Regions from separate parts of the Mycobacterium farcinogenes genome, predicted to be linked through region 1. Evidence: predicted binding sites of a transcription regulator. Region 1 holds the regulator's gene; each other region holds the start of a gene.
The links. Region 1 encodes LexA, which represses DNA repair genes until DNA is damaged. Its sites were predicted from a motif close to CGAACANNTGTTCG; they were not measured.
Positions count from the first base shown of each region.

Region 2: cofD (2-phospho-L-lactate transferase) is a predicted target of LexA. The motif match lies at 3,207-3,220, and genes of this name have one in related genera.
Region 3: K6L26_RS18345 (HNH endonuclease signature motif containing protein) is a predicted target of LexA. The motif match lies at 1,780-1,793, and genes of this name have one in related genera.

Region 1 covers NZ_CP081673.1:4,081,359-4,087,852, reverse strand. Annotated here, with positions in the region: gene K6L26_RS19410 (LGFP repeat-containing protein) at 1-2,155, shown strand, start outside; gene lexA (transcriptional repressor LexA) at 2,215-2,931, opposite strand; gene K6L26_RS19400 (LysM peptidoglycan-binding domain-containing protein) at 3,184-3,678, shown strand; gene nrdR (transcriptional regulator NrdR) at 3,843-4,298, shown strand; gene K6L26_RS19390 (PhzF family phenazine biosynthesis protein) at 4,316-4,993, opposite strand; gene K6L26_RS19385 (alpha/beta fold hydrolase) at 5,046-6,068, opposite strand; gene K6L26_RS19380 (proteasome assembly chaperone family protein) at 6,105-6,494, opposite strand, start outside.
Region 2 covers NZ_CP081673.1:4,881,028-4,887,521, reverse strand. Annotated here, with positions in the region: gene K6L26_RS23210 (DUF732 domain-containing protein) at 1-135, shown strand, start outside; gene K6L26_RS23205 (NUDIX hydrolase) at 132-680, opposite strand; gene K6L26_RS23200 (coenzyme F420-0:L-glutamate ligase) at 677-2,020, opposite strand; gene cofD (2-phospho-L-lactate transferase) at 2,017-3,000, opposite strand; gene K6L26_RS23190 (WhiB family transcriptional regulator) at 3,295-3,684, shown strand; gene K6L26_RS23185 (metallopeptidase family protein) at 3,696-4,118, opposite strand; gene K6L26_RS23180 (DUF3499 domain-containing protein) at 4,250-4,669, shown strand; gene K6L26_RS23175 (phosphomannomutase/phosphoglucomutase) at 4,777-6,165, shown strand; gene K6L26_RS23170 (hypothetical protein) at 6,162-6,494, shown strand, end outside.
Region 3 covers NZ_CP081673.1:3,859,972-3,866,465, reverse strand. Annotated here, with positions in the region: gene K6L26_RS18350 (molybdopterin-dependent oxidoreductase) at 1-269, shown strand, start outside; gene K6L26_RS18345 (HNH endonuclease signature motif containing protein) at 273-1,775, opposite strand; gene K6L26_RS18340 (GntR family transcriptional regulator) at 2,052-2,810, shown strand; gene K6L26_RS18335 (4Fe-4S dicluster domain-containing protein) at 2,807-3,034, shown strand; gene K6L26_RS18330 (ABC transporter substrate-binding protein) at 3,045-4,475, shown strand; gene K6L26_RS18325 (ABC transporter permease) at 4,472-5,332, shown strand; gene K6L26_RS18320 (ABC transporter ATP-binding protein) at 5,329-6,078, shown strand; gene K6L26_RS18315 (fumarate reductase/succinate dehydrogenase flavoprotein subunit) at 6,075-6,494, shown strand, end outside.

The sequences.
Region 1 (6,494 bases):
CCAAGGCAGCGTCTACGCGGTCGGGGCGGGCTTCGCGCAGAACTTCGCCGGGGGCAAGATGTTCTTCACCCCGGCGACCGGCGCCCATTTCATGCAGGGCGCCATCTTGGAGAAGTACGAGTCGCTCGGCGGCGCCGCAGACGGAGATTTGGGCTTCCCGACCATCGACGAGGGCGCCGGGCGTGCCGCCGACAGCCGCAACTCGACGTTGAGCGCGCCTGACAATCCCGTCATCTTCTGGACCCCCGCCACCGGCGCCCGCGTCGTCCGGGGTGCGATCAATGCCGCGTGGGACAAGCTCGGCGGTTCGGCGGGCGTGCTCGGGGTTCCCGCTGAGGACGAGTCGTTCGACGGTGATGTGAGCACTCAGAAGTTCACCGGCGGTGAGATCTCCTGGAACCGCAAGACCAAAGCATTCACCACGGTGCCGGCGGAGCTGGCCGAGCAGTTGGCCGGTCTGGACGTGCCGTCGGATGCCGCCGCGGCGATCGGGGCGGCCCGACGTGCGGCGGGCGGCCCGATGGGTCCGCTGGGAGCCAAGGAGGGCGACCAGTACCCGATCGGCGCCGACGGGGTGGGACAGAACTACGCAGGCGGCAAGATCTTCTACAGCCCAGCCACCGGAGCCAACGCGATCACCGGCCAGCTGCTGGAGAAGTACGAGAGCGTCGGCGGTCCGGAAGGCGATCTGGGCTTCCCGACCACCAGCGAGTCCGAAGGCGGGCTGGGCCCGAACAGCCGCATCAGCACCTTCGCGGCGGCCGACAACCCCGTGATCTTCTGGACTCCCGACTACGGCGCGGTCATCGTCCGAGGAGCCATGAACGCGGCCTGGGACAAGCTCGGCGGTGCCAAGGGCTCGCTCGGCGCTCCCATGGCCGATCAGACCGAAGACGGCTCGGTCATCACGCAGCGATTCAGCGGGGGAGCGATCTCGTGGGATCGCGATGCCAACAAGTTCACCACTGAGCCGTCGAAACTCGCCTCAGAGCTGAGCGGGCTGCAGATTCCGGGCGTCGATCAACCTCATGCGGGTGGTCCGCAGCCGTCGGCTCCGGATACCGGCAAGCCGTTCTCCTGGCATTGGAGCTGGTGGTGGCTGATCGCGGTGATCCCGGTGCTGTTGCTGGCCGGGCTGATCGTGGGGGCGGCGCTGTGGCATCGCCGCCGGGGCGGCGCCGATGACGACTTCGATCACGACCCGTTCGACGACGACTATGACGACGTAGGCGGTGAACCGCATTACGACGACGGTCGCTACGACGAGGAGCGCTACGACTCCCGGGGCTACGACCGCGACGAGTACGTGGACGATCACGGTGCCGATGCACCCAGCGGCTACGCGCCGAACACCGCCTATGGTGCCGGCGAAGCCACCACGACGCGATTCGCCGGGCCGGGTGAAGGCTTGGCGAGCGGCGCGGCGTCACCGTACGACGGCCCCACCGATATCGCGATGCCGGTCAGCCAGTGGGCCGCGCCCCGCGGATCCTCCAGCGGCTACGGGGTGCCCGGCGAAGAGGAGGAACCGCCGGAGGATTCCTCGCAGCTGGTCGGGTCGCGCGGCTTCGAGGACGACTATGACGATGACGACTATGAGGACGACGACTTCGAGGATGACGACTTCGAGGATGAGGATCTCGACTCGCCCATCGACGCCGACTTCGAGGAAGTGGCCGAGGGTGACGACACCGACGGCGAGATCGAAGCGGAACTCGTAGACGACACTGTTGACACCGGGGCGTTCGCAGGGGCAACTGGCGGCGCGCGAGGGCCGCAGGGCTTCTCACCGCTGAGCGGCCTGGCTGTGCCGAGCGATCTGGCCGCGCCGACCGACCAGGACAACGTGGACACCGCGCCTACCCGGGTGATCAGCGAGGCCGAGGCCTACAGCAGCGAGGCCGAGGCCTACAGCAGCGAGACCCACAGTGGGCGCCATGCCGCCATCGAACTCGACGAGATCCCCACCGCCACGGCGATACACCTACCGCTGGACGACCCGAACCGCGCACCGGAGGGCTACCCGATCAAGGCCGATACCAAGACCGGCCGGTACTGGGCACCCGACAGCAGCGAATATGACGATGCGGTGGCCGAGATCTGGTTCGCCAGTGAGGAATTCGCGCGCACCAACGGCTTCGTGCGAACGGACTGAACCGCCGACCAGGAGGGCCCGGCCGCACGGCGGGCCGGGCCCTCCTGGTCGGCGGCCCGTCAGATCTTGCGAATCACGGTGACGACCTTGCCGAGCACGGCTGCGTCGTTACCGGGGATCGGGTCGTATGCCGGATTGTGCGGCATCAGCCAGACCTGACCGCGCGTCCGCTTGAACGTCTTGACGGTGGCTTCGCCGTCGATCATCGCGGCCACGATGTCACCGTTGTCGGCCACGCTCTGCTGGCGCACCACCACCCAGTCGCCATCGCAGATGGCCGCATCGACCATCGAGTCTCCGACGACCTTGAGCAGGAAGAGCGAGCCCTCACCGACCAGCTCGCGGGGCAGTGGGAAGACATCCTCGACGGCCTGCTCGGCCAGGATGGGGCCGCCTGCGGCGATGCGTCCGAGCACCGGGACGAAGGTGGGCTCGGGCAGTGAGTCGGAACCCGCCACGTCGGTCGACACCACTGCGGCCGCCGGATCATCCGCGCCACGCACGTCGACCGCGCGCGGCCGGTTGGGGTCGCGTCGCAGATAGCCCTTGCGTTCCAGGGTGCGCAACTGATGGGCGACCGACGAGGTCGAGGTGAGGCCGACCGCATCGCCGATCTCGCGGATGCTGGGCGGGTAGCCGCGACTGGTCACCGACGCGCGGATCACGTCGAGAATGGTCCGTTGCCGGTCGGTGAGGCCCCCATCGGCCCGGCGTGGGCCCGCGTCCGATTCGGCCGGGGTGTCGGTGCTGCCGTCCCTGCTGCGGTCGTCGCTCATGAGGCCGAATGTAGTCGCTGTTCGAACATTAATCAAACATGTGTTCGACGCGTGTTGCGGGTGTGTCCGCAGGTCGGCCGCATGCTGGGTCTGGATGTGCGGGATGTGTCGGTACGCGGGACCGTTCGGCCCGAACTTGTCGGTGCCCTGCTCTATCGTTTGGCAACAGTTCGATCACATGTTCTATCCATCGAACACTTGAGCGACTATGTTCGAACACAAGAGCGAAACGTCTCACCGAAAGGCAGTCAGATGGCGATCATCGATATCCCCGCCGATAGCCGTTCCCGCGCTGTTCGGGCCACGCCGCGGTCGCAGTCGCCCCGCGCCCAGTTCGGCAGCGGCGCCCCCAGGCCGTTGCGCCGGGTTCGGCGGCCGTCGTCCACGCGTCCCGCCGGCGGCTCGGTTCGTTACCGCGGCACCGGTGTGCTGATGTCCCGGGCCTCTCATCGCAGCCGGCCCATCACGCCCATGACAACCGTCCTGTTGGCATTGGTGGCGGCCGGCATCACGGTCTGGCTGGGTCTGGTGGCCCAACTCGGCGGTGTGATGGGCACGGAGTCCGGCACGACGCCGACCGAACTCGCGGTGGTTCAGGTGAAGTCGGGGGAGACGCTGCAGCAGGTGGCCCGGCGCGTTGCCCCCGACGCACCGGTAGCCCGGGTCGTCGAGCAGATCCGCGATCTCAACCAGCTCGACTCAGCGGCGCTGGACGCCGGGCAGACGCTGCTGGCCCCGGTTGGCTGAGCAGTGTGATGTCCGCTGAATCGTCCTGGCTGCCAGCCACACTGGTCGGCGTCGCGATGAGCTCCTACGCACCACTGGACCCGGCGGTGAATCTGCCGCGGGCAACGCGGGTACGCTCAAGAGCGCTCGAACTAGTTGTCCGGCGGCATGACGAAGGAGCGGTAATGCACTGTCCGTTCTGCCGTCACCCCGATTCGCGTGTGGTCGATTCACGTGAGACCGATGAAGGGCAGGCCATCCGGCGCCGGCGGTCGTGCCCCGAGTGCGGACGTCGATTCACCACCGTGGAGACCGCCGTGCTGGCCGTGGTGAAGCGCAGCGGGGTGACCGAGCCGTTCAGTCGCGAGAAAGTCATTCGTGGGGTACGCCGGTCCTGTCAGGGCAGGCAGGTCGATGACGACGCCCTCAACGTCTTGGCTCAGAAGGTCGAGGACGCTGTGCGGGGGCTCGGCACACCGGAGATCCCCAGCCACGAGGTCGGCTTGGCGATTCTCGGTCCGCTGCGCGAACTGGATGAGGTCGCCTACCTGAGGTTCGCCTCGGTGTACCGGTCGTTCTCGTCGGCCGAGGATTTCGAGCGCGAGATCGAAGCGCTGCGCGCCCACCGAGCCGAGGCGTAGTCCGCCCCAGTCGGAGCTCAGTCCAGCCGGGAGCTGCCGTCGTTGACCACGCGGCCGGCCAGGCGGACCCAGCCCTCCGGATTCCAGCGGGTCTCGATCACCGAACCCTTGCCCTGGATGATCGTCAGGTCTCGGCTGAGATAGTCGGTCATCCGTACCGCAGCCGCCCCGGTGGCCTCGTCTTCGGGAATTCCCAAGTGCGAGGCGAATGACCGGGAGCGCAACGTGCCGCTCGCCTCATCGATCCAGGCCCACAGGTAGGCATCGTCGAAATCGTCGGGGTCGGCGGCAAGAACCTCCTCCACCGAGGCCAGATCGTAGATGGCAAATTCCGGTGCCCATTCCGAGCGGGCGTTCACGATCGCTTGATCGTCCTCGTACTCGACCGGAAGGGTCCCTGCCGGTACCCGCAGGGTGTGGACCGGCAGGCCCAACTCTCGCAGCCACCACGACACCCCGACCGTCGGATGCCCCGCGAACGGCAGTTCGGCGGCCGGGGTGAAGATGTGAACGCCGGCCGAGTTGCCGCCGGGCTGCGGCAGGTCGACGAATACGGTTTCGCTGTAACCCAATTCGGTGGCGATACGTTGCCGGTCGTCGGGTGCGACCGTGCTGTTGTCCACCACGCCGAGTGGATTGCCGTACTTGCCTTCGGAGTCGGTGAACACGCGTAACACGGTGACGTCGATGGCCATAAACCGATGCTACGTCGCAGTCCGCGCATCCCGGGCGCGCCCCGGAGGAAGGTCAGGTGGCGCTGCGCTCGTCGGCGTCCATCGCGTCGAGCACCGCGATCTGGGTATCGAACGGCCCGCTCATCGCCGCTTCGGTCCGCCCGTTGCGCAGCAGGGTGCGCAGTTGGTCCTGGTCGTAGACGGAGGGGTCGGTCGTGTCGATGAAGCGTTCCACCACCTCGACGAAGCGGTCCGGGTCGTCGTGGAACGGAAAATGCCCGGATCCGGGGAAGATCTCCAATTGGGAACCGGGCATCGCGGCGTGGGCCATTCGGGCGTGGCTGACAGGGATCACCGAATCAGAGCTGCCCCAGATCAGTTGCACGGGAACAGATTCGGTCAAATAACAGCGATCCAGCATGGTGACGACCTGGCCGCGCCAGTCCACCACGGCGCGCAGGGTGCGCGCGAATGCCGAGGACGCCGTCGGCTCCGGCAGATCGGCCAGGATGCGCAACATATCCGGGATGTCGTGCCCGAGACCGGTCGAACCCAGCACCGCGCCCGCGGCGCGGCCGGCCAGCTGTAGCGTCGGCAGCACCAGAGGCAGGCGCAGCAGGGCCAGGGCCTCACTACCCATCGGCAGCGACGCGACCCGTAACGCGATGTTGACATCCTTGGTGACGCCGCCGGCGCCGACGAGGATGAGTCGGTCCACCAACTGCGGGAACTGATAGGCGAATTGCATCGCCACGCCGCCACCGAGGGAATGCCCGACGACCGTGACCCGGTCGATGTCGAGCACGCTGAGTAGGTCGCGCATCCCGTTGGCGTAGGCGGCCACCGAATAGTCCGCGCGCGGCTTGTCGGAACTGCCGTGCCCGAGCAGGTCCGGTGCGATCACCGTGAAGCGTTGGGCCAGCGCCGATTGCACGGTGTGCCAGGTCGTGGAGTTGTCACCGATGCCGTGGATCAGCAGGATCGCCGGCCCCGATCCGGCCACCCGGAAGGCCCGCCGGTATCCGTGGATCGTGCGGTACTCGAGTGTCGGAGTGAGCTCGCGGACGGTCCGCAGATGGGATTTGCGCTCGGTCATGCTGGTCAACCTCGCTCTCGGCCCGGCATAGGGCCCCTATGAGTGGGTGTCGCCGTTCGGGAATCCGTCGCCGAAGCCGTCCCGTCCGTCTCGGTATCTGTCGTCCTTGTGCTTGTCACCGGCCTGCTGGGCGAGGAACCGTTCGAACTCGGCTCCCAGCTCGTCGCCGCTGGGCAGTTCCTCGTCACGCGCCAACAGGGACCGATTCTCTTGTGCGGCAACGAACGCATCGTACTGGCGCTCCAGCCCGGTCACCACTTGGGCGACCTCGGCGCTGGCCTCTACCTGCTCGTTGATCTTGCTGTAGACCTCGGCGCCGGCCTCGGAAAGTTTCTCGAGCGGCAGCTGTAGCGAACCCGTCCGGGCTACCTCAGCAAGCAGGGCCTCGGCCGCCGGCGGGTAGGCCGTCTGAGCCAGGTAGTGGGG
Region 2 (6,494 bases), 800 kb from region 1:
CGCCTGCTCTACAGCGGCACACCCGCACAGGCCGTGATCGACCAGATGGCGGGCCAGTACGGCGCGACCCAGGATCAGTCCGCGGTGGCGTTGCGTGCGGCTCGCCGCACCTACTGCACGCAGGCGCCTGGTTAGGCCCTTCGCCTCGCCGCGTCGGCGAGCTGCTGGAGGCCGAAGTCGGTGCCTTCGGGCAACGCATCAAGTGGCCACCAGCGGAGGTCCAAAGACTCTTCGCTGCAGGCGATCTCGGCGTCCTCCGGGGCCCGTACCACGAACTGCATGTCGAGGTGGCGGGTCGGCACACCCAGTGAGCAGGTCACCGGGTGCACGTGCAGGGCGGCCAGGTGCGGGTCGATGGTCAACCCGGAGATGCCGGACTCCTCGGTGGCCTCGCGCAGCGCGGCAGCGCCGATATCGAGATCCGTTTCCTCGCAGTGCCCGCCGAGTTGCAGCCAGCGTCCGAAGCGGGGATGCAGGGTGAGCAATGTCTGTGTGCCGGTGTGATCGACGACGAGTGCCGAGCCGGTGATGTGGCCGGGTACGCACGCGCGCAAGCAGGCGTCGGGACGGGCGGCCAGAAACGACAGCACGGCATGACGCAGCGTGTCCTGACCGGGATCAGTTGTATCCCAATGGGTCAGCAGTTCCACGGCCGAGGTGTGCAGACTCTCGGCGCTCACTTCACCACCAGCAGGCCGTCGGTCGAGACCGGGTCGCGAGGAGGTTGCGGGTCGGCGGGGTGACCGATTGCGATGGCCCCCAAGGGTTCCCAGTCGGCAGGCAAGTCGAGTTCCGCACGCACCAGATCGCCGGCGAAGATGGTCGAGCCGATCCAGCAGCTGCCCACCTCGCGCACCGCCAGCGCCACCAGCAGAGCCTGCACGGCCGCGCCGACGGCGACGGTGAACATGGTGTGCTCGGCCTCGGTGCGGGCCGCGTCGGGATAGCTGTGAGCGCCGTCGGGGACCAGGAACGGAATCACCAATTCCGGCGCGTCGTAGAGGATCTGGCCGCGCATGAGGCGTCGTTCGACGGACTCCGGGTCGCGGCCGTCGCCGGTGAGGTCGGTGCGCCACTTGTCTTTCATCCGGTCCAGCAGGCGCATGCGGGTGGCGCCGTCCTGCACCCAGACGAAGCGCACCGGCCGGGTGTGATGTGGCGCGGGCGCGGTGAGGGCCTCGCCGACGGCGGCTTCGATGAGTGCGTGATCGACCTGTTCGTCGGAAAAGGTTCGCACCGAGCGACGCAGGAGCTGGGCTTGGTTGCGTCCCAGCTGGATTGCCTCGGCGGTGCCGAGCCAGAACAAGTCTTCCTCGCCCGCCCGTAGTAACGTGCCCGCGTTGGACCCGTCGTCGGTCAGCTCCAGCCCGCGCACCACCGCGACCGGGATCGCCGTGAGCTTGCCCTTCACCAGATCGGCCGCGGCCGCGATCTCGTCGGCCACAGCCACCTCGGTGACCAGTAATTCGTTACCGTGCCGATCGCGGGCGCCCGCGTAACCGTGCAGCACGGTGAGCCCGGAGGCGCCGATGGCGAAATCGGCCTGGCCGTTGCGCCACGCGCGGCCCATCGTGTCGGTGATCACCACACCGACGGTGACGCCGAGTAGCTCACGCAGGCCTTCGCGCAGCGCCCGGGCACTGCCGTCGGGATCCACCGGAAGCAGGGCCAATTCGTTCGAGTCGACGTTCGAACCGTCCACCCCGGCGGCGGCCTGGACCAGTCCGATGGCGTTCTCGGTGATCAGGGTTCGGCCCTTACGGGCCAGCACCCGGACGGCTTCGGCGTCGATGAGCTTGCGCCGCAAGGTGTCCCGCTCCTCCGGATCGGATGGAGCGGTGACGATGCGGCCTTCGCACTTGGAGACGATCTTACTGGTGACCACCAGCACATCGCCGTCTTTCAGCCACGGTGTCGCCGCGGCGAGCGCGGCGGCCAGGTCATCACCGGGGCGGAACTCCGGAAGCCCTGGTACCGGCAGGATCTCGACGCGGTCGGCAGATCCGTGTTCGGTGCTCACAGCGCGACGCCCGCCAGGTCCAGGCCGGACCGCACCATCTCGGCGGTGGTGGCCGGGTCCGTCATCAGCAGCGGCACCGCGCGTACCTGAACGCCCTCGATATCAGCGTGATCGCCTTCGTGCACCAGCCAGCCGTCCAGGATTCCGGTGCCCGAACGGGCGCCGAAGTGCTGTCCGACGCCTTGTGAGGTGGACTCCACACCGATGATGGACAGGCACTCATCGGCCATGCCGCGCAACGGTTTTCCGTTGATGATGGGGGAGTAGCCGATCACCGGCGCTTTGGTCGAACGCAGTGCGCCACGGATCCCGGGGATCTGCAGGATCGGCCCGATGCTCACGACGGGGTTCGACGGTGCCAGCAACACCACGTCGGCGTCCGCGATCGCCTCGGTGACCCCCGGGGCGGCCGTTGCCTGTTCTGCACCCACGAACGCGAAACTGTGCGAGGGCACCTGCGCGCGGTAGCGCACCCACCATTCCTGAAAGTGGATGGCCCGCCGTTCGCCGTCGGTGGGGTCGGTGACCACCACGTGGGTCTCACTGCGGTCATCGGTGACGGGCAACAACTGTGCCCCCGGTGACCAGCGCTTGCACAATGCCTCGGTGACCTGTGACAACGGGTAGCCGGCGCGCAGCATCTGGGTGCGGACCAGGTGGGTGGCCAGGTCCCGGTCACCCAGGCCGAACCAGTCCGGTTGCACGCCGTAGGCGGCCAGCTCTTCCTTGGCGTGCCAGGTCTCGTTCCGGTGGCCCCAGCCGCGTTCCGGATCGATGCCGCCGCCCAGGGTGTACATGCAGGTGTCGAGGTCGGGGCAGATCCGGACGCCGTGCATCCAGGCGTCGTCGCCGACGTTCACGATCGCGGTGAGTTCATGCTTGCTGTCGCCGCCGGCAAACTGGCCCAGGCCCAACAGGTGCTGTACCCCCAGCAAAAACCGGGCGCCTCCGACGCCGCCGACCAGAACGGTGATCTTCACAACGTCCGACCCTAAGCGCTGAGGGCGCGCGGATGGAAACGACGTCGTCACGGGCAGGACACGCCGATGTCGCGACGCGCCGATTTGACATTACGGGATGGTATGAATTCGCGTCCTGGCGCTTGACCCCGGCAGCTAACACGTGTGTAATCACAGATGTGTCATTTCCCGGTTGGTGACCGATTCCGGTGTCGCGGACCGAGATTCGATCAACTGTTCGAATGGGGTGACCGCACATCGCAATAGTGGGGCTCCACTTAGGATCTACGAGACCGAGTGAGGAGGCGGGGGATAATGTCTTATGAGAGCGGCGATTTCGATCGTGTGGTCCGGTTCGACAACCGGCTACTCGGCTCGGTAGACAACGCACCGCACATCAACGCCGGGCCGACACCGCTGGGAATTCCAGGACGTCCACAGCTGAGTTTGGTACCCGAGCACATCGATGTTGATCCGGAAACCGAAGACGACCAATGGCAGGAACGTGCGCTGTGCGCACAGACCGACCCGGAGGCGTTCTTCCCGGAGAAGGGCGGGTCTACCCGCGAGGCCAAGCGCATCTGCCAGGGCTGCGAAGTGAAGGACGCATGCCTGGAATACGCGCTCGCGCACGACGAGCGCTTCGGTATTTGGGGAGGGCTGTCCGAACGGGAGCGTCGCCGGCTCAAACGCGGCATCATCTGACGCTCCTGACGTCAGTCGTCGTCGATCGTTGGGTCGATGACTGACGGTTCAACTCCCAGATAGGTGGCCACCTGGGCCACCAGGATTTCATGCAGCAGATCAGCAAGCTCATCGGATCCTTTGACCCGGCGCTCGATGGGCTTGCGGAACAAGACAATTCGAGCCCGGGTCGCATTTCCTCTGACGTCGACCCCCGCCGGTATCAACCGAGCCAGGGCGATCGGTCCGTCGGCGATGACCTCAGGCGGCCATTGCACACTGTCCGGATCTTTCGGGGACATCCGCGGGATCTCATCGACGGCGACGTCGAGTTCTCTCAGCCGCGACGCCCACCGCCGTTCGATGGGTTCGTAGGCCTCCAATACCGCCATGTCGAACCTCTCGGCCCGACTGCGCCAGCCAGGAACCGAGCGTGGAAGCAGCGGCCCGCGCATATCGCGGCCGCGACGCGATCGCCATGGGTTGCGCTGGGCCACGCCGATGATCGTAACGGTTCGGGATCGGGGCCCCGCCGGCTGCGCGTGTCCGGCACCGCACAGCGACCGTCCAAAGTAATCTCTGGAGCGTGAATGTTCCCCGTCGCTGCTGCCGGCCCGGGTGCCCGCACTATGCCGTGGCGACGCTGACTTTTGTCTACTCCGACTCCACGGCGGTAGTCGGACCATTGGCCACGGTTTCTGAGCCCCACTCCTGGGATTTGTGCGTCGGCCACGCCGGCCGTATCACCGCGCCGCGCGGCTGGGAGCTGGTCCGCCACGCGGGGCCGCTACCCACCCATCCCGATGAAGACGATCTGGTGGCGCTGGCCGATGCGGTCCGCGAAGGCCAGCCCGGCGCCGTTCCCCGCCGCGGTGTGGTAGCCGGATTCTCCGATCCCACCACGGGCCTGGCGACCAGTGCGGTGACAGCGCCACCGGCGCGTCCCGCCGAGACCAACGGACGCCGTCGCGGCCACCTGCGGGTGTTGCCGGACCCCAGCGACTAGGCCTGGTTAAGACCTGATTAGACGACGGCCGGGCCACGAGTAGTGAACGTGTCGAGGCTTCCCGACGGCTAGGCTGGCGCCAACGAATCCGTTTCACAAGGAGCAATATGTCTAGGCCAGCGGCGGCTGTTCACGATGTCATCAAGGCCTATGACGTCCGGGGGCTGGTCGGGAGTCAGATCGACGAGGCGTTCGTGTCCGAAGTCGGCGGTGCCTTCGCTCGTCTGGTCCGCGCCGAGGGCGCCGCGCAGGTGGTGATCGGCTACGACATGCGGGCGAGTTCGCCGGCGCTGGCAGCCGCATTCGCAGACGGAGTCACCGCCCAGGGCCTCGACGTGGTCCGGATCGGCCTTGCTTCCACCGATCAGCTGTACTTCGCATCGGGCCTGCTGGATTGTCCGGGCGCGATGTTCACCGCGAGCCACAACCCGGCCGCCTACAACGGGATCAAGCTGTGTCGGGCCGGGGCCAAGCCGGTCGGCAAGGACACCGGGCTGGCCACCATCTCAGATGAGGTGATCGCCGGCGTGCCGGCGTTCGACGGGCCCGCCGGTTCGGTGTCCGACCGCGACGTGTTGTCGGACTACGGCAGCTTCCTTCGCTCCCTGGTCGACCTCAGCTCGCTGCGGCCGCTTCGCATCGCTGTCGACGCGGGCAACGGCATGGCCGGACACACCACTCCCGCGGTGCTCGGGCCGATCCCCGGTGCCACGGTGCTCCCGCTGTTTTTCGAACTCGACGGCAGCTTCCCCAATCACGAGGCCAATCCACTGGACCCGGCCAACCTCGTCGACCTGCAGGCCCACGTGTTGGCCACCGGCGCCGACATCGGATTGGCGTTCGACGGGGATGCCGACCGCTGCTTCGTGGTCGACGAACTCGGCCGTCCGGTGTCACCGTCGGCAGTGACCGCGCTGGTGGCAGCCCGTGAGCTCAAGCGTGAAATCGGAGCCACGGTGATTCACAATCTGATCACCTCGCGCGCCGTTCCCGAACTGGTCGTCGAGCGCGGCGGCACCCCGGTGCGCTCCCGGGTCGGACACTCCTACATCAAGGCCCTGATGGCCGAAACCGGTGCCATCTTCGGCGGGGAGCACTCGGCCCACTACTACTTCCGTGACTTCTGGGGCGCCGATTCCGGAATGCTCGCGGCCCTGCACGTGCTGGCCGCACTGGGCGAGCAGGATCGGCCGCTGTCGGAGTTCATGGCCGACTACCAGAGATACGAGGCGTCCGGGGAGATCAACTTCACCGTCGCCGACGCCCCGGCCTGTGTCGACGCCGTGCTCAAGTCGTTCGCCGGCTCGATCCAGTCCATCGACCACCTCGACGGCGTGACGGTCGACCTCGGTGACGGCCGCTGGTTCAACCTGCGCACGTCGAACACCGAACCGCTGCTGCGGCTGAACGTGGAGGCACGCACCGCCGAGGACGTCGCCGCGCTCGTCGACAGAGTTTCGGCAGAGATCCGTGGGGTGAGCGAGCCGGTGCCGTGAACGCCGTGGACGCTGCGGTCGACCTGGACGACGGCGACGGACTGCTCGCCGCCGACCGCAACGGTCTGCTGCGGGCCTCGGCCATGGCCGGCGCACAGGTGCGGGCCACCGCGGCGGCCCTGGCCGAAGGCGTGCTGGATTCGTTGCGGGCGAATCATCCACCGCGCACGGTGATTTGGGTTGCCGGTCGCGGCACCGCGGAGAACGCCGGCGCGATGCTGGCCGCCGCGCTCGGCGCGTCGGTCTCGGCGCCCATCGTGGTGGCAGCTCAGGCCCCGCCGTGGCTCGGGGCGCTGGACGTACTGATCGTGGCAGGCGACGATCCGGGC
Region 3 (6,494 bases), 220 kb from region 1:
GCGGTATCGCCGACGGCGACCACGCGGAAGTGGCCTCGGCAGCGGGCAAGATCGTGGTGCCGGTCGAGGTGACCGATGCGATCAAGCCTGGCGTGGTGTCGATGCCGCACGGTTGGGGCCACGGTCGGCCCGGCACCCGGCTGGCGGTCGCCAACGCCTCACCCGGGGTGAACACCAACGTCTTGTCGCTGCCCGACTTCATCGACGAGCCTTCGGGAAACGGTGCACTCAACGGCATCCCGGTGACGGTCAGCCGCACAACGGTATAGCTGCTAGCGCTGCGGGGGAACCAGTAGTTCCTCGGGGTGGAAGTGGTGGTTGATGGTGTCTTGGCCGGTGTCCATCAGCGGTGGTGGGTGCCAGTGGATGCGGCCGGTGTCGGGGTCGACGTTGGTGGTCCAGCCGAGGCCGACGAGGCGGTTGTCGGGGCCGCAGCTCAGGGCGAGGTCGGGGGCGTCGGTGTGTCCGCCGTGTTGCCAGTCGGCTTTGGCGTGGTGGACTTGGCAGTGGTCGGCGGGTGCGGTGCAGCCGGGGCGGGTGCAGCCGCGGTCGCGGTTGTAGAGCAGCAGTCGTTGGGCTTTGGTGGCCAGTCGTTGGGTGCGGGCCATGTAGAGCGGTTCAGCGGTGTGGTGGTCGTAGACGATGAGGTAGTGGAAGCTGTGGGATGCCAGCCGGATCAAGTCGGTCATCGGCATCCGCAGGCCTGATCCGGTGACGGCGATGCCGGCGCCGGCTTCCAGTTCGGCCAGGGTGGTGGAGACCACTACGGTGACCGGCAGGCCACCGTAGTGGCCGAGTCGTTTGGACATGAGTAGTTCGCGCAGCGCGGCTTTGAGGGCGTCGTGGTTGCGTTGGGCCTGGGTTCGGGTGTCCCGTGCGGCGGCGGCCTGCTGGGCTGGTTCAGTCCCCACATCAGTGGCATCGGTGGCCTCGGAGTCAGTCACGTCAGGCCCGGGCACGCCGGCATCGGCCCCAACGTCAGCGGCTTCGGCCTCAGGAGTATCGGGGATATCGAGTGGGTTGGGTGACGGGTTGTGCAGTGGTTCAGGATCGCTGGGGTTGTTGATGCCCGGGGCACCCCACACGCCGGTGACCGTGCTCAGATAGGCAGCGGTTTCGGGGTCCAGCCAGCCCTGCACGTGCACCAACCCGTCGGCGTCCTGTGTACCGATCCGCAGCCCACGCAGATGCGCGGCAACATCGGGACTGTCGCCGTCCTGGTTGAGCAGGTACAGCAGTTTGTCCGCAGCGGCCTTGAGGGTTTCGGGAGTATCACGGGTCGCGGCGGCGACCAGGTCGGATTCGATCTGGGCGAGTTCGGCTGGGCCGACGTATTTTTCGGCCTTCTCGATCGTGTCGCGGATGACCGTGATGTGGTGGGTGTTGATCGTGCCGGTCAGCAGGGCCGCAGCGCAGGCGGGCAGTAACGGCTGCAACTCTTCGCCGGTGACCGCATAGCGCGGTCCCAGATCGGCGGCAGCGGCGACGCGGCGGGAGGCTTCCTTGCAAGGGATGCGCATCCGGGTGGCAAGGACATCGGTCCAGGATTTGCCGCCGATCTCGTGCGGGCCGGCCTGCGCCATCAGCGCGGCCTGGATGCGGTGATCGATCATCTCCTGGGTGCGGGCCAGCCGTTCGCGCTCGGACTGCAGTGCCAACAACTCCGCGGTATCGAGGCCGGTGAAATCGACATCGGCCAGCGCTACGGTCGCGGCGCGGTGGCCGGCGAGCGCGGTCTGTACCGCCTCGCGGGTGTGCGCCAATCCGCCCTCCATATTTCGAACACTAGTTCGATACCCCGACAGGAACCCGCGAAATGGGACTGAGGTGGCCAAAGTGGCCAAAGTTTTTGAGCAGCCCCAAACGGGCCCAAGCGACGTTTCGATCATCGCGATTTGTAAATTCTCGCCAGGGCCGAGGTGGCGCAATACGAGCCGCGACGGCGGTTTCGGCAGGTACCGAACGTCGGTTGGCGGCGCAATCAGTTAACCTGCGCAAACGGTCGATTCGCCGCACTGCGGCACCCTGGAATCGCCCCTTACCTTGAGTGCGTGTCGTCGCAGCCCGAAGCTCATCCCGTATCGCTGCCCAGTCGCCGTGCGCGTGCCGATCAGGCCCGCCAGGTGGCCGACGTTCTGCGCCATCAGATCTACGAAGGCACCTACGACCGGGCGCTGCCGTCCGAGGCGGAACTGGCCGCCGAATTCTTCGTCTCCCGCAACACCATCCGCGAAGCCCTGGCCGTTCTCAAGAACGAGGGGCTGATCGACCGTGGCACCAAGGTGGGCACGCACGTAGCGGTCAGAAAATACGATCACGGCCTGGATGCGCTGGTGGGTCTGAAGGAGACGTTCAAGGACTACGGCGACGTCCGCAACGAAGTCCGGGCCGTGCAGCGGCTGTCCGCCCCGCCGGCGGTGGCCCGAAAGCTCGCGCTCGAACCCGGCGCGCAGGTGGTCTTCATCGAGCGCTTGCGCTATCTCGCCGACCTGCCACTGTCGCTCGATCTGACCTATCTGGCGCCCGAGATCGGTGAGCTGGTGATCGAACATGCGCTGGAGAGCAACGACATCTTCGCGCTCATCGAACGGGTCAGTGGGCGCCGGCTGGGTGGGGCAAGCCTTGCCCTGGAAGCGGTTTCGGCTGACGCACACACGGCCGCGACGTTGCAGGTGCCCGCCGGATCGGCTCTGTTGATGTCGGAACGGCTGACCAGTCTGGATGACGGCACACCCGTCGACCTGGAGTACATCAGGATGCGTGGTGACCGAATCACCATGCGCGGCAACCTCGTTAGGAGAGACGCATGACACTGGTCAATCAGCGCGCCGATGTCCCGGTGACCATCGACGAATCCCTGTGTATCGAGGGCTGCACCTTGTGCGTCGACGTGTGCCCACTGGATTCGCTGGCCATCAATCCGGAGAACGGCAAGGCCTTCATGCATGTCGACGAGTGCTGGTACTGCGGGCCCTGCGCGGCCCGCTGTCCCACCGGCGCCGTGACCGTCAACATGCCCTATCTCATCCGCTAGAGGACCCGATGTGAAAACAGCCCTGATCGCCCTCACCGCCGGTCTCACGCTCGCGACCGCCGGTTGCTCGCTGGACTCGGCGACGAAATCGGCCGATACCGTCGACGTCGTCGTCGGCTACCAGTCCAAGACCATCAACACCGTCACCGCGGGAACGTTGTTGCGCGCCCAGGGATACCTGGAGCGTCGCCTGGCCGACATCACCACCCGCACCGGCACGAAGTACAACGTGACGTGGCAGGACTACGACACGGGCGCACCCATCACCGCGCAGATGGTGGCCGAGAAAATCGACATCGGCTCGATGGGCGACTACCCGATGCTCATCAACGGGTCCAAGACCCAAGCCAACGAACGCGCCAAGACCGAGATCGTCTCGGTCACGGGGTACAACCCGAAGGGCGCGCTGAACATGGTTGTGGTGGCGCCGGATTCGCCGGCCAAGTCGTTGACGGACCTGGCCGGGAAGAAAGTTTCGGCCAGTGTCGGATCGGCCGGCCACGGCATGCTCGTCCAAGCCCTGGGCAAGGCCGGGATCGATGCCAAGTCGGGTGTCGAGGTGCTCAATCAACAGCCACAGGTCGGCGCGTCATCGCTGGAATCCGGTCAGGTCCAGGCGCTCTCACAGTTCGTGGCCTGGCCAGGTCTGTTGGTTCAACAGGGCAAGGCAAAGCTCCTTTACGACGGTGCCGAACTCAACTACCCGACCCTGCACGGGGTGGTGGTGCGCCGGGCATACGCGGCTGAGCACCCGGAGGTGCTCGACGCGTTCCTGCAGGCCCAACTCGATGCCACCGACTTCCTCAACACCAAGCCGTTGGAGGCCGCCCGCCTGGTGGCCGAGGGCAGTGGGTTGCCGCAGGAGGTGGTCTACCTGTACAACGGCCCGGGTGGCACCTCGTTCGACACCACGCTCAAGCCGTCTCTGGTCGATGCACTCAAAGGTGATGTGCCCTATCTGAAGTCGATCGACAACTTCGCCGACCTCGACGTCGCCGGGTTCGTTCAGGACGGCCCGCTCCGCGCGGCGTACTCGGCGCGCGGTGAGGACTACGACAAAGCGCTCAAGTCGAACACCAATCCTTCGCTGCTGAGCGGGACGGACCCGGTTTGCCACACCGCTGTCGACGATCCCGCCACCGCAGGCGAACTCTGGCTCGACGGATCGGATACCACCACGCCCGCCGCGACCCCGGTCTGCCTGCTCAAGGCGATCCGACAGGCCGAGGGCGAAGGCAAGAAGATCCGGGCCGCCTACATTTCCGATGCCGAACTGGGTACCCGCTGGTTCGCCGACAAGGCCGTGTGGGTGCGCCTGCCCGCGCCCGGAGCCGAAGGGTATCTGCCGTTCGGTACCCAGGCGGGTGCCGAACGCTATACGGCCGCTCATCCCGGTGCGGCGATCGTCGACTACCGCCAGGCCGTGGCAGGTGCGGTATGACCACCACCGATGCCGCTCCCGTCACGATCGGTGATCTGGGCGCTGTCCCGGAGGAGGTGGTCAGCCGGGGCCAGCGGTCGGTGTGGGCGCATCGCCTGGTCCGTCTGGTCTCGGTGGTCAGCGCAATTGTGCTGTGGCAGTTGTTGACCGCCAACAACGTCCGGTTCGGTCTGCGATTCGACACCCTGCCCACGGTCACCGAAATCACTGCGGCCCTGGTGAACAGGCTCGGCACACCGGAGTACTGGCTCGATCTCGGCCAGTCGCTCATCCGGATTCTCACCGGGTTCGGCATCGCCGCCGTGGTCGGGATAATCACCGGAATCCTGTTGGGACGCACGGCCTGGTTCGCCGATATCTTCGGCCCGCTCACCGAGTTGGCCCGGCCGATTCCGGCGATCGCCATGGTTCCGGTCGCGATCCTGTTGTTTCCCAGCGACGAGGCGGGGATCGTGTTCATCACGTTCCTGGCCGCCTACTTCCCGATCATGGTCAGCGTCCGGCACGCGGTGCGCGCCCTGCCGACCATCTGGGAGGACTCGGTCCGCACGCTGGGCGGCGGCCGTCTCGACGTGCTGCGCCAGGTGGTGCTGCCCGGCATTCTGCCCGGGCTGTTCGGCGGACTCTCGGTGGGCATGGGGGTGGCCTGGATCTGCGTGATCTCGGCCGAGATGATCTCGGGACGCCTCGGTGTGGGTTACCGGACCTGGCAGGCCTACACGGTGTTGAACTATCCCGACGTGTTCGTCGGCATCATCACCATCGGGGTGCTCGGTTTCCTGACCGCTGCGGCGGTCGAGCTGATCGGCCGCAGGGCCACCCGTTGGCTGCCGCGCGGTGAGGAGAATGTGCGATGACCGCGACACTTGCCGGTGCGGGTATGCGGCTGGAACTCGATGGAATCACGTTGTCCTACACCGGCGCCCCGGTGATCGAGGATCTGAGCCTCACGGTGGAGCCCGGTGAGATCCTGGTGCTCACCGGTCCGTCGGGATGCGGCAAGTCGACGGTGCTGCGTGCGCTCACCGGATTGCTGCGCCCCGACGGCGGGCGGGTGCTGGCCGACGGCGACCCGGTAACCACCACCTCACGTGACCGCGGCATGGTGTTCCAGGACAGTGCGCTGCTGCCGTGGCGCACGGTGCGGTCCAACATCGAACTGGCCCTGCAGCTGCGGGGCGAACCGAAGGCCGGACGGCGCGAGCGGGCCGACCGCTGGATCGCCGAGGTCGGCCTGTCCGGATTCGGTGACTTCCTTCCGAAGAATCTGTCCGGCGGTATGCGGCAACGGGTTCAGCTGGCCCGGGGGCTGGCCGGCGCACCTCGCGCGGTGATGATGGACGAGCCGTTCGCTGCGTTGGACACCCAGACCCGGGCGGCCATGCAGCGGTTGCTGATCGACACCTGGAAGGCCCACCCGACGACCATCGTGTTCGTCACCCACGACGTTGACGAGGCGCTCACGCTCGGAGACCGCGTCGTGGTGCTCGGTCGTGCCGGGCAACCGTTGCGCGCCCTCATCGAGGTGGGCCGGCCCCGAACAGACCATCCCGAACGATCCGCGCTGCGCGCCGAGATCATTGCCGCCCTGGAGCAACCATGACCGAGCTGACCGAGATTCCCGATGCCGCCGACGCGATCCGGATCGACTGCGACGTCCTGGTGATCGGTGGTGGTACCGCGGGCACCATGGCGGCCTTGACCGCCGCCGAGAACGGTGCGCAGGTGCTGCTGCTGGAGAAGGCCCACGTGCGGCACTCCGGGGCGTTGGCGATGGGTATGGACGGCGTCAACAACGCTGTCATCCCCGGCAAGGCCGAACCTGAGGACTACGTCGCCGAGATCACCCGCGCCAATGACGGAATCGTCAACCAGCGCACGGTGTATCAGACCGCGACCCGAGGCTTCGCCATGGTGCAGCGGCTGGAGCGCTACGGGGTGAAGTTCGAGAAGGACGAGCACGGCGAGTACGCGGTGCGGCGGGTGCACCGGTCCGGCTCCTATGTGCTGCCGATGCCA